DNA from 4 places in the Neobacillus sp. S1115 genome. Region 3 is predicted to be linked to each of the others. Evidence: riboswitches for the same ligand, from Rfam matches in the RefSeq annotation. Region 3 holds a riboswitch; each other region holds the start of a gene.

Evidence for each region. Region 3 has a riboswitch for lysine ahead of dapA (4-hydroxy-tetrahydrodipicolinate synthase). Riboswitches for the same ligand answer to the same signal wherever they lie in the genome.
Region 1: linked by a shared signal. The riboswitch ahead of ACZ5B7_RS26225 (ABC transporter substrate-binding protein) and the one ahead of dapA (4-hydroxy-tetrahydrodipicolinate synthase) in region 3 are both predicted to bind lysine.
Region 2: linked by a shared signal. The riboswitch ahead of ACZ5B7_RS23780 (aspartate kinase) and the one ahead of dapA (4-hydroxy-tetrahydrodipicolinate synthase) in region 3 are both predicted to bind lysine.
Region 4: linked by a shared signal. The riboswitch ahead of ACZ5B7_RS20440 (amino acid permease) and the one ahead of dapA (4-hydroxy-tetrahydrodipicolinate synthase) in region 3 are both predicted to bind lysine.

The regions. Positions count from the first base shown of each region.
Region 1 is NZ_AP038275.1:5,323,259-5,327,763, forward strand. Features, by position in the region: gene ACZ5B7_RS26215 (TVP38/TMEM64 family protein) at 1-326, opposite strand, end outside; gene ACZ5B7_RS26220 (M20/M25/M40 family metallo-hydrolase) at 424-2,073, opposite strand; lysine riboswitch at 2,254-2,438, shown strand; gene ACZ5B7_RS26225 (ABC transporter substrate-binding protein) at 2,507-3,301, shown strand; gene ACZ5B7_RS26230 (amino acid ABC transporter permease) at 3,399-4,082, shown strand; gene ACZ5B7_RS26235 (amino acid ABC transporter ATP-binding protein) at 4,079-4,505, shown strand, end outside.
Region 2 is NZ_AP038275.1:4,853,341-4,857,845, forward strand. Features, by position in the region: gene ACZ5B7_RS23770 (succinate dehydrogenase cytochrome b558 subunit) at 1-224, opposite strand, end outside; gene ACZ5B7_RS23775 (YslB family protein) at 645-1,088, shown strand; gene ACZ5B7_RS23780 (aspartate kinase) at 1,184-2,401, opposite strand; lysine riboswitch at 2,505-2,682, opposite strand; gene uvrC (excinuclease ABC subunit UvrC) at 2,749-4,505, opposite strand, start outside.
Region 3 is NZ_AP038275.1:4,083,038-4,087,542, reverse strand. Features, by position in the region: gene ACZ5B7_RS19770 (sulfite exporter TauE/SafE family protein) at 1-738, opposite strand, end outside; gene dapA (4-hydroxy-tetrahydrodipicolinate synthase) at 939-1,826, opposite strand; lysine riboswitch at 1,939-2,119, opposite strand; gene ACZ5B7_RS19760 (alpha/beta hydrolase) at 2,348-3,301, shown strand; gene ACZ5B7_RS19755 (D-2-hydroxyacid dehydrogenase) at 3,400-4,332, shown strand; gene ACZ5B7_RS19750 (NAD(P)-dependent oxidoreductase) at 4,355-4,505, shown strand, end outside.
Region 4 is NZ_AP038275.1:4,216,164-4,220,668, forward strand. Features, by position in the region: gene ACZ5B7_RS20425 (DMT family transporter) at 1-109, opposite strand, end outside; gene ACZ5B7_RS20430 (PH domain-containing protein) at 330-944, shown strand; gene ACZ5B7_RS20435 (YitT family protein) at 1,021-1,836, opposite strand; lysine riboswitch at 2,108-2,297, shown strand; gene ACZ5B7_RS20440 (amino acid permease) at 2,399-3,880, shown strand.

The sequences.
Region 1 (4,505 bases), 1.2 Mb from region 3:
AAAATCCTAAGTGCGAATATCAGACAAAATGCTTCCATATCTTGCGTATTTTGCAATCTATCTAAAAATTTATTTTTTATCGCAATCTTGTTTTTTACCCTATTGATACCTTTTCTATATAAATAAAAACTAATTATGGCTCCAAAGGCCTCACCAAGAATCGAAATTAATAGACCTTGGTCAAATCCGAAGAAAGTGATGTTGGCCGCAGTTAGAAAAACGCTCGGAACAACCCCTAGGAAACTAATGATGATATTCAACAAGATACTTAGCCATATTGCAAATGTGCCGCTGTTTTCAAACCAAGCTAATATGTGCGCCTCCATCTGTTCCTCCAATCATATCGTTCCTTATAACATTCTTCCATTTTATAATTTACCGGCAAAAAAATATAGGGCGCCCCTTTTAGGACACCCAGTTTCATTATTTTAATAAATTTCGGATGACAAGATTGGTCAGATTCGGCACCACTTCAAGGGAATAGGACATCTCCATTCTTTCAAGCTTTTTATGGGCATCTAGTCCATAAGGGCCAATATTGATGACCGGCACATTTAAGTCGCGGATGTCTTGGTACTCCACGTAATGCTTTGTTCCCCAGCCAGGATTATTATTGGAAACAGCCTCTATTCCTTCTTCGTCATCACTTAGAGCTACAAAGCTCATATCTGAGATATACGGGAAGAAATTCCGCGTTACGATTGGATGTGGATAGGCTGGCTGAATCGATTCTACTGCCTGATTTAAAGCATCAATCAGGGCCTGTTCCTGTCCTGTCTTGCCGGACAACTCAATTCTTGGTGAATATAGTGATGAATAGAACAGGATAATGGCAGGGTTTTTGTCCTTCATCCAATTCCATGCCTCTTCTACGACCCTTGCCGCAAACATGCGTGTATCCAATTCCTTATGTTCCATTAAATTCTCTTTAAATTGATTCATATGCGTGATAAAGGTATCACCGTGCTCCATAACCAACTGTTGTTCCATTTCTTCATATGTGAACACTCTTGGCTGCCAAGGATGTTTGAAATATGGTTCGCCGCTTAAGCTGCTAAACTGCTTATATCTTTCATTAAAAGCATTCAAGGCATTTTCAAATGCAATCCGAGCCTGCTCTTTTAATTTTACCAGTACATCCTTTGGAGACCAGGAATGGATGAAGAAATTGTAGTATACATAGGCAGACAACGCGGTCTGAACGGTATAAGACGGTTTCAGGTCTGTTTGTTTTAAAGAAACAGGGGGAACCGTGATTTCACCTAAGGCCTCATTGCAAAGCTCGGGATTGTAATCAATCTGCTTCGTCAGCTCCGCCGCGATAAAGTTAGGATCAAGCCCTTCAAAGCAAGAGCCAACATGCGTTTCTGCACCAGTAATAAAAAAGGATGGCAGAAGCTTGCCTACTGTCCCCATATAGATATAGCGATTTTCATCTCCTGCAAAGCGCGGGGAGACGAAATCGGAATTGATCGCCGCAGCATAGTCAAAACCATGCTCCTGCTTCCAGCTTTTCAGAACCTTTAAGGCAGATAAAACTCCGTGAGAGCTGTCCTCTTCATCACATTCTGCCAAAAAGACGATATTTCCATCAAGCTCTTCCGGATGGTCAGAATAGTATTTTAATAGATAGAGATGGCTGGCCACTCCGCTTTTCATATCAAGTACGCCTCTCCCAAACAGCCAGTCACCCGATTCTAAATGTTCTTTCGCTGAAGCCGGCAGTTCCTCCCTCTTTAACGCAGCCATTAGTTGATCCGGAAAACACGCATGTTCTTTTAGATGATTAAAATCATCAATTCCAACCGTGTCCATATGTCCCATCAAAATGACTGTACGGCGGCTATTCCCTTTTGTACCTTTGACAAATGCCAATACATTATATCTTTCATGTTCATCTTGTATGGTTTGAGACATCGTCATGTGAGAAGGATTTTTTGAAAAATAAGGAAAAGCAGAAATAAATTTATATAAATATTGGGCAATTGTTTTTTCACCCTTTGTATTCACAATACTTTCGATATTCACGAGCTGGTTCGTGAATGCCAATACATCCTCACGGCATTGCAGCATCATTCTGACCCCTTTTTTATAAGATTAGTATTGTAGAAAAATGTATACCAATTAACAAATTTTCGTCAAGTCTTTTCAAATGGGGAAATATTCTAGTGAATTTATACTTGATTATGTATAAATATTTACTTATACTAATTATTGCGAAAAGAATATTAATTCCTCATCTTTAAGCTTTTGAGATGAGGTAGAGGTCGCGGTTTATATAAGTATCCTATTGGAGATTCAGTGAAATCTATGAAAATAGGAAAAAGGATAAATCGCCGAAGCATCTGAAATCACTGTTTTCAGAGGGCTGGGGCTGCACTCGAAATGGGGCAGAACTGTCACAATTCCTTTAAGAATTGTGGAGAACTATCTAATTCAAAGCTTTTAATGAGGGTGTCAGGCACCGTCACATGGACGGTGCTTTTTATATTAAAAAGGGGGAAGCATCATGAGAAAACTTATGATATTAGTAGTTTCTGCATTACTGGTGATTTTAGCAGCATGCGGTTCGAAAGACACAGCTAAAACAAACCAGGCAAAGGGTGAAGATTTAGGTCTAATTAAACAGGGTACACTGTCGTTTGCGATGAGCGGGCAATATCCGCCATTAAACTTTAAGAAAGATGACAAATTAACTGGTTTTGACGTAGAGATTGGAAATGAGATTGCTAAAAGAATTGGTGTAAAAGCAAATCCTGTGACTAATCAATGGGAAACGATCATCCAAGGTTTAAAAGCTAAAAAATACGATGCGATTATCGGAAGTATGACAGCAACACCTGAACGTGATAAGCAAGTAGACTTCACAAACCCATATTATTTATCCGGCGCCCAAATCTTTGTGGCTGAGAACAACAGTAATATTACTTCAAAAGATGATTTAAAGGGAAAAACAATCGGTGTAATCCAGGCTAGCACTTGGAAAGATATGGCCCTGGAACTATCCGATCAAGTAAAAGGATATCCATCTGATGTTAACGCTCTTCAAGACTTAGCAATTGGCCGTTTAGATGCCGTTATTACTGATAAAATCGTCGGTTTGAATGCGAAAAACGAAAAAGGTTTAAAAATAAAGCCGATTGGCAACCTGCTAAATGAGGACCGCGTTAGTGTTGCGGTTGCAGAAGGTAACAAAGAGCTTGCTGATAAAATCAACAAAGCCATTGACGACATGCAGAAGGATGGCACTTACGAAAAAATCAGCAAAAAATGGTTCAACGAAAACTTACTTGAAAAGTAAGCACCCGCACATCTTTAAGACGCAAAATAGGAAAATTGGATAACGTAAGCTCCATGCTTGGGGCTTACGTTTTTTCAAAGGAGGTTGAAATGAAATCATGACTTTTTGGCAAAACATTATCGGCATCCTGAATGAGCATGGTATGGCCTTCTTGAAAGCCTCATGGATGACGATTTCCATTACAATTATTTCTCTGCTATTTGCATTAATCATTGGAATCATCTTTGCCAGTTTTAAAATCTCTTCTATCAAATTTCTTAATTGGATTTCTGATATTTATATTGGGCTTATCCGCGGGACTCCGTTAATCGTTCAAATTATGTTCCTATATTATGGAATCGCGAATTTTCTAACCCTTGACAGCTTTACTGCCGGGGCGCTTGCGTTAAGCATTCATACCGGTGCGTATATAGCGGAAATTTTCAGGGGGGCTGTCCAATCGATTGACCGCGGGCAAATGGAAGCTGCAAGATCGCTAGGGATGTCCTACCCGCTTGCAATGCGCAGAATTATTTTTCCACAGGCCTTCAAACGAGCCATCCCGCCGCTAGGGAATCAGTTCATTATCAGCTTAAAAGATTCTTCCCTGGTTGCCTATATTTCTGTAACAGACTTATTTAACACTGCCCTTACCGTCCAAGGGGAAAACTATATGCCATTTGAAACCTACTTTGTTGTCGGACTTTATTATTTGATTATCGTGTTAATTTTCACGTGGTTCACAAACCGATTGGAGAAAAGGTTGGATGTCAGTAGACCGAAGGAGGCAGCAGCCGCATGATTGAAATTAAAAATCTATCAAAATCTTTCGGGGAACTACAAGTTTTAAAAAATATTGATTTACACGTAAAAGAAAAAGAGGTTGTTGTCCTAATCGGTGCGAGTGGTTCAGGGAAAAGTACCCTTCTCCGCTGTTTAAACTTTTTAGAGACAGCAGAAGCCGGAGACATTATCATCGATACGGAAAAAATCAATCCCGCAAAAACGAATCTTAATAAGATAAGAGAAAAAGTGGGAATGGTATTTCAGCATTTCAACCTATTCCCGCACATGACCGTGCTGGAAAATATCATTGAGGCCCCTGTTCATGTAAAGAGTGTATCTAAAGATCAGGCCCGTTCTAAAGCAATGGACCTCCTGAAAAAAGTAGGCCTCCAGGATAAAGCCAACTTCTACCCAGACCAATTATCTGGCGGGCAAAAGC
Region 2 (4,505 bases), 770 kb from region 3:
AGACCATAGATTGCATGGAATAGCAAAGGTAAATAAATTACTACTGTTTCAAGGACAATACGGAACGGAAGTGTCCCCATGAAATTTGCTGCCTTGTTGAAGGATTCCACTCCTTCTGTTGCAAAGTGGTTGACAATCAGGTGCTGAACAATGAATACCCCGATTGGGATAACCCCAAGCAACGAGTGCAGTCTCCGATTGAAAAATTCGCGATTCCCCGCCATTGATTTACCCCCTTTTAAATTTTAAAAAATGATGTTAAGTTTTAACTTCCTTCATTAATATAACCTAGCATCACTGTGACAATTATGTGACATGTCCATTTTACTCCCAACATCATAGAGCGTCAAGGAAACGGATACATAAAAAAGCGTTGAAAACTAAAATTTTTATAATATATTGATATTATGATAGATATGAATTTCAGCATGTTATCATTTTGTAAGCGCTTTATTTTTGCTTGTAATTACCAACATCTTACGGGAGAATTTTTTTCCTATATCGGAAACGATAATTATGATAAGAAATAAGAACATATATTGTAAAATAATAAATTTCTTTGCGACTTCTTTACATTATTAGAAAACTGTACTGAAACAGAACTCGATTTGTATATAATAGAATGATAGAAAGAGGGGAAGTAAATGAAAGATAGTGCAGTAATGGACCAAGATCTACAAACGCCTGAACCAAGGACAGTCTCTATATTTGGCTATGAATTAATTAGAGAAGTTCTTCTCCCTGAGATTTTCGGCAAGGACACTCCTGAAATTCTTTACTGGGCAGGGAAACGTCTCGCTCGAAAATATCCTTTGGAAAGCTACGAAAGCCTGATAGATTTTTTTGCAAAAGCTTCATGGGGTGAGTTAGAAATTAAGAAGGAAGCAAAAAATGAGCTGGAACTCGAGTTGGCAAGTCCAATGATTGTATCGCGTGTTAAATCAAAAGCGGAAAACTTCTTTCAACTTGAAGCAGGCTTCCTTGCTCAGCAAATCGAAGTCCAAAAAGGGGCTATTGCGGAAACCTTCGAACACCCGGTCAAAAAATCGAACAAAGTTTGCTTCACAGTCAAATGGGATAAAGACTAAAAGAAAGGGGGGCAAAGCCCCCCTTTTCTTAACGCATAAATTCAACTACGCCTCATGAACCTTCCAGCCGGACTCGCCAATCGGCGAGTTTTCATTTAATTTTGCCCAAGTTCAAATGCCTCGTGCAGGGCTTCTACTGCATTCAGCATATTTTTTTCTTCTACTACAGCCGATACTTTGATTTCTGAGGTGCTGACCATCTTTACAGGAATATTGCTGTTCGCAAGAACCTCAAACATTTTCGCAGCCACACCAGGATTAGAAATCATTCCGGATCCAACAATTGATACCTTTGCCAGTTTATTCTCAGCATCAAGCTGGTCATAGGCAAGTGTTTCTTTATTGTTTTCGAGCACATTTAAGGTTGGGATCCAATCATCGGTATGGATGGAAAAGGAGAGATTGGCTGCTCCCTCTTCTGTTGTGCTTTGAATAATAATATCCACGTTAATGTGATTTTTGGCCAATGTCGTAAAAATAGTTGATAAGCTTGTTAATGAATTTCTAAGCCCTAAAACAGTAACCCGTGTAATTCCATCTTCAAACGCGACTCCGCGTACGACTAAATTTTGTTCCATCGTTGCTTCCCCCTCAATTACAGTTCCTTCAACCTTTTCCATGCTAGAGCGGACCTCAAGCCTTACATTATAATTTTTTGCAAACTCGACCGCTCTTGGATGTAGAACTCCCGCACCCAGATTGGCCAGTTCAAGCATTTCATCATACGATACTGATAATAATTTCCGAGCATTCTTGACATAACGGGGATCCGTTGTAAATACCCCGGTTACATCGGTATAAATATCACATTTATCCGCATTTAACGCAGCCGCCAACGCAACGGCAGTTGTATCGGAACCCCCGCGTCCGAGCGTAGTGATTTCCCCGTCTTCAGTAACCCCTTGGAATCCGGCCACAATGACGACTTTTCCAGCATCAAGCTGGTTTTGAACAGCATCAGTGTTTATTTTCGAAATCCTTGCATTGCCGTGAACAGGCTCTGTCATAATTCCAGCCTGCCAGCCTGTAAAGGAAACAGCCTCCAGCCCTTTTTGGTTTAAGGCCATTGAAAGCAATGCGATCGTTACTTGCTCACCTGTTGAGAGCAGCATATCCATTTCCCGCTTATTCGGCTGCTCGGATATTTCCTTTGCCATATTAACAAGCTGGTCCGTCGATTTTCCCATCGCCGAAACAACGACCACTACTTGGTTTCCACGTTCCTTTTCCCCCCGCACACATTCTGCGACATTTAGAATTTTTTCAATGCTGCCAACGGAGGTCCCGCCAAATTTCTGTACTATTAAACCCATGTCTTCCCCTTCTCTCAGTCATTCTTGTAAAAAAATAAAAAGCAATGGGAGCATATCCCATTGCTTTGAAAACACAAAATTAACATTTTCGCGTTAGTAGACAATGAAAGATAGCGCTCCAAGACAACGGTCTTGACAATCCGGCATTTTTTCAATGACGAACCAGCGGAGAAAATAATGAGAGTTTCCCTACTTCGGCGAACATTCCCTTTCAAAGCCTATCGTTGAAGCTCATCCTTCTCCAGGCCTTTACTCTTGAAGCTCGCACCTCTACCTTCACTTTACTTATAAAAGTGATAGTCTATTAAATTTTTATTCATTATAGCATAGTAATATTAGAGTGACAATTATTGTGACTGAAGTTTTTTTATTAATTCTTCTGCCACATTTTGGGGAATTCCAATCCCTCTAAATTCCTCAAGAGTTGCCTCTTTCATTTTCTTAACGGAGCCAAATTCCTTTAATAGCTGCTTCTTCCGTTTTTCGCCAATCCCAGGAATGTCGTCAAGTAAGGATTGGAATGCAGTTTTACCGCGTGTCTGCCGGTGGAAGGTAATCGCAAAGCGGTGAACTTCATCCTGGATTCGCTGGAGTAAATAAAATTCCTGGCTATTCCGGGCAAGCGCTACAATTTCTAATGGATTCCCATACATAAGCTGTGATGTGCGGTGCTTCTCATCCTTGACCAGTCCAGCAAGAGGAATGTCCAGCCCCAATTCATTTTCTAGTACATCGCGGACAGCTTCCACATGTCCCTTTCCACCGTCAATGATGATCAAGTCAGGCAGTGGAAGCTCTTCCTTTAGAGCCCTCGAGTATCTTCGCCTCGTTACCTCTCTCATCGATTCATAATCATCCGGGCCTTCAACAGACTTAATTTTATATTTCCGGTATTCCCGCTTGTTTGCTTTGCCATCTGTAAAAACAATCATCGCTGAAACTGGGTCTGTTCCTTGAATGTTAGAGTTATCAAAGGCTTCTATCCGGTGGGGAGTATAAATGCCAAGCATTTCTCCGAGATTTTCAACGGCTTTGATCGTTCTTTCCTCATCTTTTTCAATAAGAGAGAACTTTTCATTCAAGGCGATTTTCGCATTTTTAATTGCCATTTTGACAAGGTCCTTTTTCTGGCCCCGCTGCGGCTTAATGACTTTTACTTCCAATAACTGCTCAGCCATCTGCAAATCCACATCGTCCTGGATGAGAATTTCCTTCGGTTTAAAATGGTTCGTCTTTTGATAAAATTGGCCGAGGAAGGTAAGGATTTCTTCTTCCGGCTCATTATAGATAGGGAACATCGAAACGTCTCGTTCAATCAGCTTCCCTTGCCGCACAAAAAATACTTGAACACACATCCAGCCTTTATCAACGGCATAGCCGAATACATCACGGTCAGTAAAATCAGTCATCGTGATCTTTTGTTTTTCCATGATCGTTTCAATATGAATGATTTTGTCACGGAATTCCTTTGCTCTTTCAAAATCAAGCTCTTCCGCGGCAGCCTGCATTTTTTCTGTCAGGTCCTTTTTTATTTCCTTATAACCGCCATTTAAAAAGCGGGTAATTTCATCGGTCATTTGTTTATACTGTTCTTCAGATACCTCATTTACGCAAGGCGCCAGGCACTGCCCCAAGTGATAATAGAGGCAAACTCGGTCAGGAAGCGTAGAACATTTGCGGAGCGGGTAAATCCGGTCAAGCAGTTTCTTTGTTTCGTTGGCCGCCCCTACGTTGGGATATGGCCCAAAATACTTACCTTTATCCTTTTTTACTTTTCTTGTAATAATTAGCTTTGGGTGTCTTTCCGCAGTCAGCTTAATAAATGGATAAGTCTTATCATCCCTAAGCATAACATTATATTTCGGGTCATATTTTTTTATTAAATTTAATTCAAGCAGAAGTGCTTCGATATTGGATGAGGTCACGATATACTCAAAGTCTTCAATCTCGTTTACTAAGCGAAGGGTTTTCCCATCATGTGAACCGGTAAAATAAGACCGGACACGGTTCTTTAATACCTTCGCCTTACCAACGTAGATAATTGATCCTTGACGATCCTTCATCAAGTAGCAGCCGGGCTGGTCCGGCAGCAGTGTTAACTTTT
Region 3 (4,505 bases):
GATGACCGCTGAGATGACCGTACGAAGGGGCTTTGTCGGTACTTTTGAAGATAAGGTACTCCCTACTAAAACGCCTGGGATCGACCCGATTAACAGGTTCCCTACAAGCATATAATTGACAGTTCCGGCATTCGCGTGAAGGAGTCCGGCAACAGTCACTAATAAAAAGGCATGGGCAATGTCGGTGCCAACCAGCTCAGATCCTTTCAAACGGTAGAGATATAGCATGGCAAGGGCAAATAATGATCCTGATCCTATTGAAGTCAGGCCGACGATAAAGCCGAAACCGGCACCGATTAAAATTGTTAATGTTCGTTTTTCCTCAATCGGCCTTAATTGCCAGCGGTTCGGCCTGATTTTATTATCAAAAAATGTCTTAATTAAAATGGCTGTGGCCACTAGAATAAGGACATAGCCAAGTCCATGTTTGATAATTTGTTCTTGATTGTGGAAATATTTTTCAAAGACCTGAAGGATGAGAATGGCTCCTGTTGCACTTGGGACACTTCCGATTGCAAGATACTTCATGAGTTTAAAGTTAATCGTTTTCTGTCTCCAATGCTGAATGACTCCAAACAGTTTGGTAATGGAGTTGTAAACTAGGTCCGTTCCCACCGCAATGGAAGGCTGAATTCCGACCATGATGAGCACCGGGGTTAACAACGCTGCCCCTCCAACCCCTGTTAGACCTACCAATAAACCAACTAATAATCCCATTAATGCAATTCCTATGCTCATGTTGGGGGCCTCCTTCTTTTGTGACTAATTCCGAGTAAATATATGTGAATTATAGAGTTTGAAGAAGGTTTTGTAAACACTTTTCTGAATTTATTAAAGAAATATTTTTGCAGTGAGGATAGGGGGGGAAGCAGAAATTAAAAAAAGCAGGACAAATCGAACGGGAGCCCGCTCGATTTGTCCTGCTTTCGGGTATTACTCTAAATAACTTCCAGTTCCCTATTTTGCAATAGGACATTCTGAAGTGTTCTGGTTTCCTCTTCGTTTAAAGGAATTAACGGCAAGCGCAGACCGCCGACGTTGACCCCTTTCATATTTAGGGCTGCTTTTACAGGTGCTGGGCTTGGTGCTGCAAATAAAGCTTTCATAATTGGCAGTAATTCACGGTGTGCAGCAGCAGCGCCTGCTAAATCCCCATTTTTAAAGCGTGACACCATATCCTGCATTTCATTCCCGATAATATGGGATGCAACGGAAATCACACCAACGCCGCCAATCGAAAGCACCGGCAAGGTCATTCCATCATCACCGCTGTATAAAGAAAAGTCATCAGCAGTTTGTTTAATAATTTCGGCCATGTCATCCAAGTGGCCGCTAGCTTCCTTAACCGCTACAATATTAGGAATCTGAGAAAGGCGGATGACCGTTTCAGCAGATATATTGACGACACTGCGCCCTGGAATATTATAAAGCATTACCGGAAGAGAAGTAGATTCAGCAATCGCTTTAAAATGCTGATACATGCCTTCCTGGGATGGTTTATTATAGTATGGGGCAACGAGCATGATGCCGTCTACACCGACTTCTTCTGCTAGCTTTGTTAGACTGATTGAGGCTCTTGTGTTGTTTGAGCCAGTCCCTGCAATAACGGGAACTCTCCCGTCCGCAACTTCAACCACAAATTTAAATAAAGCCACTTTTTCCTCAGTTGATAAGGTAGGGGACTCACCGGTTGTTCCACAAACCACCAACCCGTCAGTACCATTCGCTAATAAATAATTTACTAAATCTCTCGTCGCATTAAAATCAATTTCGCCATCCTGATCAAACGGAGTCACCATTGCTGTTAAAACTTGGCCAAAGTACATGAATTTCACCCTTTTAAAATTATTTTTAAAAAGAGGTAAGGCCAAACGCAAAAAGCAGCTGCGGGAAAGGCCCAACAGCTGCATCAGAAACGTTAATTTTACAAGTTCCCCTGCGTGAGATAGCCCTCCATATAGTTTCCTATATGACAATTCTGTATTTATTCAATAACAGAACCAGCTCCCGGAACAATGAGATCCTCAGAAGCTTCGGCAAATTCCCCTTTCCGCCACCGTCAACGGGTCTCATTACCCTTGGATGGTTTACTGATGGTCTTTGCGCCTCTATCCTCACTTCATAAGGTATGAAGTAAGAAGTATGTAATTAAAATTAATATAACAGAATATTCCTATTTGTTCAAGGGTTTTTGATAAAAAATACTAAAATCGTATATTTATTGATAGTTATATGGAAACTGGGTATCATCATATATAAGTAAAGGAAATCACTGGTAAACTTGACCGAAGGTAGCACCGATGCGATTTCTCCTCATAATCTTTTAAAATACGAGAGGAGTTTTTGGATGACATTAAGACCATATGTAGAGCAATTTCTAGCGGGAAATCCATTAGGAGAGCTCAACACAACGGAAGATCTAATCAATTATCGAGGGGCGGCATTGGCATTTCTGCCGCCGGAAAACGAAAGACCTCAGGTACAAGCCATTGAAAATCGTACAATCGATGGGTCTAAAGGGCAGGAAGTACCTATTCGTATCTATACGCTAGCCGGTGAAGGTCCGTTTCCGTTGTTCCTTTTTTTCCATGGCGGCGGATTTGTCGTTGGTGATGTAGATAGCTATGATGTGCTGGGCCGATTATTAACCATTCACACCGGTGCAAAAGTTATTTCGGTTGATTATCGATTAGCGCCTGAACATCCGTTCCCAGCCGCCCCTGAGGATTGTTATGCAGCGGTGAAATGGGCTGCTGAGCATGCGTCTGAGTTAAATGGCAATCCAAATAATATTATTGTCGGAGGCGACAGTGCCGGAGGAGCGTTATCGGCTGCGGTGACTTTAATGGCGCGAGACCTGCAGGGGCCAAAAATCGCTAAACAAATCTTAATGTATCCTGTTATCGATTTCCATCCATTAGATGGTTCCTCCATCTACCCATCCTATTCGAAAAATGCCGATGGGTTTGGGGTAACAAACACTCATATGAGACTTTTCTGGGTTTTATATCTTGAAAAAGAAGAGGACCGAAAGCATCCATATGCATCACCAATCAAAGCAGAGGATCTAAGCGGTCTGCCGCCGGCATTGGTTTTAACGGCGGAGTATGATGTGCTGCGAGATGAGGGGGAAATGTATGCAAAGCGGTTACGTGATACGGGCGTTCCAGTAACCGCTAAACGCTTTGAGGGTATGGTCCATGGTTTCCTGCAATTTTTTGCGGACCAGGATGAAGCTGTGGAGTCCTTTGATTTGATGAAGGAATTTGTTCATCAAAAAGCATCTGCAGCTTCCAAATAATGAGGTAGAGAGCAGGGGATTTACAGCCTTGCTCTTCTTTTTTGAGTTTTTTCCCAATTATCCTTAAAATGGAGTTAATGTTGAAGAGGTGAATTATTGTGAAAATCGAAAATATTTTAATTGTCAGCCCCATGTATCAGGAGCTTCGAGCATACATCCAAAATGCGGGCGTCCAAAAGAATTTCCGTTATATCCCCGAGGCTGAAGTGACTCAGGAGGATTTGAAATGGGCGGATGCACTTGTATCTTTTAATCTCAAATCGGATTACGATTACAGTCATTTAAAATGGGTGCACTCGCTCGGTGCGGGAGTTGACCGCTTTTTATATAAAAAGACCTGGGACGATAGTGTACTTTTAACAAGGACAGTTTGTACGTTTGGTCAAAGAATCGGAGAGTATTGTTTAAGCTACATATTAAGAGACTTACAATGTCACGAGGAGTTTCGGGAATTACAGCTGCAGAAAAAATGGCAGCAACGGACTCCGAAGCTATTAAATGAACTCAAAGTGATGGTCTATGGAACCGGTGAAATTGGGCAGGCTGTCGCCAAGCTTTTTTCTAGTTTCGGAGTGGAGGTTTACGGCGTCTCCCAAAGTGGAAAAGAAAAAGAGTATTTTAAAGAGGCTTTGGCTGTTGAATCTCATTTTACCATCCTAGGGGAAATGGATGTGATCATCAACACGATGCCGCTGACGGAAGAAACGGCTGGATTTTTTAATAGTCAAGTCTTTCAAAAAGTAACAAATGCCGGTTTTATTAATGTAGGGCGGGGAGCATCGGTGGATGAAGAATCATTGCTGCAAGCTTTGGAAGACGGGCAGGTCCGGTATGCTGTCTTGGATGTTTTTACACAGGAGCCGCTGCCGGAAAATCATCCATTATGGAAACATCCTGGCGTACTGATTACCCCTCATATTTCAGCGGTAACGACACCTGAAGAAGGGGCGGCGTGTTTTTTGGATACACTCAGAAACTTGGAAGAAAACAAACCTCTTAACAATAGAGTAGATACCAATAAGGGATATTAGAATAACAGGAGGATGAACGAAAATGACACGAGTAATCGGCTTTATCGGCCTTGGAAATATGGGAGAGCCTATGGTTATGAATTTATTGAAGGCCGGTTTTCAGGTGAAGGTTTACAATCGAACTCCCGAGAAAACAAAGGCAGTTGTTGAAGCTGGCTCCGAGCAAGTGAACA
Region 4 (4,505 bases), 130 kb from region 3:
GTGATGCACTCCAAACCCAGCTTCCACCAGCAAGGTCCATTGCCCTGTTTAAAATAAATGTAAATGCAAAAAAGAAAGCGGCAAAGATGCCTAAAATGATAGGACGCATGGTTTTCCCCTTTAACTCTTGTCAGCTTTGAATAGTTCAATACTTTAAAGTATAACAGATGTCTGAATAATTTGTTAATACTGAAATTCCCTTAAAATAAAATACATATTCTAAAAATGTTGGAAATAAATTTAAAATTGTCATTCAAATAACGAAACCTCTGTTCCTCAAATTCGTACATAAGAATGGCAAATATTATAAGTAGAAAGAGGTTGACACTATGTTTGGAAAAGTGGCTGCAGATTTGTTGGGATTAAGTGATGTAGGGTCGGTGATTAAGCCTTCCGATTATGATAAAGTGGATGCCGATGATTACGTGATGCATGAGGATAATGAAAAGATTTATTTCTTAATTAAATCAAAATCTGATGAGTATTGCTTTACAAACAATGCTCTCATCCATCTTGATGGTACTAGTGCTACAAGCAAAAAGCGGATGCTTCATCGGTACAGCTATGCCACAAGTAAAATATCAGATGTTATGTTGGAAACGGCTGGTACAGTCGACCTAGACGTGGAAATCAAATTCAAAATCGGCTCTCAGCCTTTCTCCGTTGACATTCATAAAAAGTATATCGAAGAAGTCAAAGATTTATACAAGGCACTTATAAAAATTTCCGAGATTACTCATGAAAATGATATTTCCCTTCAGTTTGCCAAGCAAAGTCTCGATGTCGCTTCCACAACATTAGGGCGCGTCTCCACTTCTGACAACAATTTGGTTGTTCAATTTAAAATGTTGAATCAGGCTGCATTCCAGTGGCTCGAGGAAAGTAAAAAACAATATTGTGTCAAAGATTTTGGCTTTGTTTTTGAAAAATATATAAACAATTAAAAATACAAAGTAGTGGCCGTCACCTAAAGGGAACTAAACTCCCATGGTATTGAGACGGCCTATTTTTTTAAAAACATTAATGCGGGCTAGGCCGATGGAACAACCCCATTACTTCTATCGTTTCTGTAATATTCACAAAAGCTGTCGGATCGACTTCAGAAATAAGAGATTTTACCTCGTTTAACTCATATCTTGAAATGACCGAGATTAAAATCTTTCGGCTGCCATTTGTATATCCTCCAACCCCATCCATAATGGTGAGTCCACGGTATAAGTTGGCCACCAAATGATTTCTCATTTCTTCTCCCTTTTCTGTTATTATCATTAAAGTTAATTTGACATGGTCCGTATAAATAGCGTCAACCACTTTTCCTGTAACAAAAATCGAAACCAACGTATTGAGGGCCGCATCCCAATTGAATAAAAATCCGCTAATTACAATGACAACCGCGTTCATTCCGGAGAGTAGCACCCCGATTGGGAAGTCTTTCTTCCGGGAAACAATCATTCCGATGATATCAAATCCACCCGTTGAACCCGAGCTTCGAAATACGATTCCAACCCCTAGACCGGTCAAAGCTCCGCCAAATATTGATGAGAGGATGGTATCTTTCGCGACTGGAAATACTGGTACTAAATAAAGGCCTAAAGAAATAACGAACACTGAAAAGATTGAATTAAAGATAAATCTTTTTCCCAGCATTTTATAGCCAATGATTAAAAGGGGAAGGTTCAACAAAAGATTAGCCACTCCTGTGTTTATGGGGGTAATCATTCCTATTATCATCGAAATTCCGCTCATCCCGCTACTTAAAACCTCGTGAGGGATGAGGAAAAGATTGAATGCAGCTACAATTACAAAAGAGCCGATCATAATTCCAACCATCTGCATGAATATTTCTCCTGTCTTTCCACTATTTATTTTAAAAAAATGATAACGATTCATAGCTAGGATGTAAACTAATTAATATATTTAAAAAACAATTAATTATCTGGAAATAGCACCCAAAGAATAAGTTGAATAATTATAAAGGCATATTACATTAATATTCACCTTACAAAAAGCCCTAATCCCTCGTTTCCAATATATAATATTGACAAATTTATTAAAACGTATATACTCTAGTAATATATCATTTTTAATATTAAATCCTCATCAAAACCGATGAGGTAGAGGTCGCGGTTTTTATCAGTAAAATGGACGAGACGCAGAGATGTTTTTGACTCCGTTTGAAAGGAAAAGCTGCCGAAGTGTGTTTTTCTCTCTGGAGAAACATGCTGGGGCTGTCTCCGAACAGGAACAGAACTGTCACGTTTAGCCTTACCAGCTTTACGTGTTGAGCTATCTTTCGGAAGGTATGATGCGGGGTATATACAAATGCCGTCGAATCTGCTTCGAGGGTATTTTTTATTCCAAACTCCTTCCAATAAAAAAATTTAAAGGAGTCATAAACATGCAAACAGCGCAGGTAAGAAAAGACGAAATATACACTAGGCCCACGGGTCCAAAAAATGATAAAAATGAATTAAGACGGAGCTTAAAGTCCCGCCATCTTACGATGATTTCTCTTGGTGGAACCATCGGGACCGGATTATTTCTTGCCAGCGGCGGAGCTATCCATAGTGCGGGACCTGGCGGAGCGATTCTTTCATATCTTGTTATCGGCATTATGGTTTATTTCTTAATGCAAAGTTTAGCTGAAATGGGTGCCTACATGCCGGTTGCAGGAAGCTTTAGTACCTATGCTACGAAATTCGTGGATCCATCCCTTGGTTTTGCCCTAGGCTGGAACTATTGGTACAACTGGGCCATTACGATTGCAGCAGAACTTTCTGCTGTAACAATGATTATGAAATTTTGGTTTCCAGATTCTCCTTCACTATTGTGGAGCAGCCTCTTTTTAGTTATCATGTTCTTGTTAAATTATCTTTCTGTTAAGGGATTTGGCGAGGCGGAGTATTGGTTCTCATTAATTAAAGTTATAACTGTTGTGATCTTTATCATTGCTGGTACATTAATGATTTTTGGAATTATGGGAAATGAAGCAATCGGCTTTAAAAACTTTACAGTTGGAGATGCACCATTCCATGGCGGCTTCATGGCCATGCTTGGAATCTTTATGGCAGCTGGATTTTCCTTCCAAGGAACTGAACTTTTAGGTGTTGCAGCGGGTGAAACAGATAACCCAGAAAAATCAATCCCACGTGCAGTAAAGCAAGTTTTTTGGCGAATTCTTTTATTCTATGTGTTAGCTATTCTTGTTATCGGTCTTATTATTCCTTATACAAATGAAAACCTTGCTAATGGAGATGTTGCTGTAAGTCCATTTACGCTTGTTTTCCAAAAAGCCGGAATCGCATTTGCTGCTTCTGTCATGAATGCAGTCATTTTAACAGCTGTTTTATCAGCAGGTAATTCAGGAATGTATGCATCGACTCGGATGCTTTGGGATTTGGCACGTCAAGGAAAAGCACCGAAATTCCTTGGTAAATTGAACAAAAATGGTGTGCCAGTTAATGCTTTAATTGTAACAGCATTAGTCGGAACACTTGCTTTTCTGGCATCCCTTTTTGGCGATGGTACAGTTTATGTATGGCTTTTAAATGCTTCAGGTATGTCCGGCTTTATCGCGTGGTTAGGAATTGCGATTTGTCATTATCGCTTCCGCAGAGCTTATGTGGCACAAGGCAAAGATCTAAACTTATTGCCATATAAATCAAAGTTGTTCCCATTTGGCCCAATCTTTGCTTTTGTTGTTTGCGCCATTGTCGTAATTGGGCAAAACTATTCAGCATTTATGGGCGACCATATTGATTGGAACGGTGTATTAGTATCCTATATCGGTCTGCCATTATTCCTTATCCTTTGGTTAGGCTATAAATTCACAAAGAAAACAAAGGTAATTCCTTTGAAGAAGTGTGATTTAAATAATTAAAATAAAAGAGGCTGTCCCAAAAGTGTAACTTTTAGGGGGCAGCTCTTTTTTTATGTAAGGCTCTTTTAAATATGTCTGTTGATTTCCGCTCCAGGCGCTTCGCTTTCCGCGGGCTTGTCGGGAAGCCTCCTCGTCGCTAAAGCTCCTGCGGGGTCTCCCCTGCCCCGTACTCCCGCAGGAGTCTTCGCGCCTTCCGCTCCAATCAACAGGTTCTTCAATATGGAGCATTAACTCACAATAAATAATAAAATTAGTGGATTTCAAGGTTTAATTTATCCTTTTTATAGTAAGAAAAATGGACGCACAACTAATCCTCTTATTTTTTTAAGTCCCTCGTAAATCCATGAGGGACAAAATCAAAGGAATCTTAGAAAGAATGTTCTTCATAAGGCAAATGAAGGACTTTATCGAAGGAGTCCAATATGAAAATGTCCCTCATAGAACTGATGAAGGACAAAGTCGAAGGAATCCAAAATAGAAATGTCCTCATTAAGCTAATTAAGAACAATGATGCGGATTGAATTGAATAGACTATCCATACTGCAGCATGCCAAAAATATAAAAAGGATTGCAACACACTTTGCAAGGTTGGAAAAAGTGTTTGCAATTCTTTAGTGTGATTTGC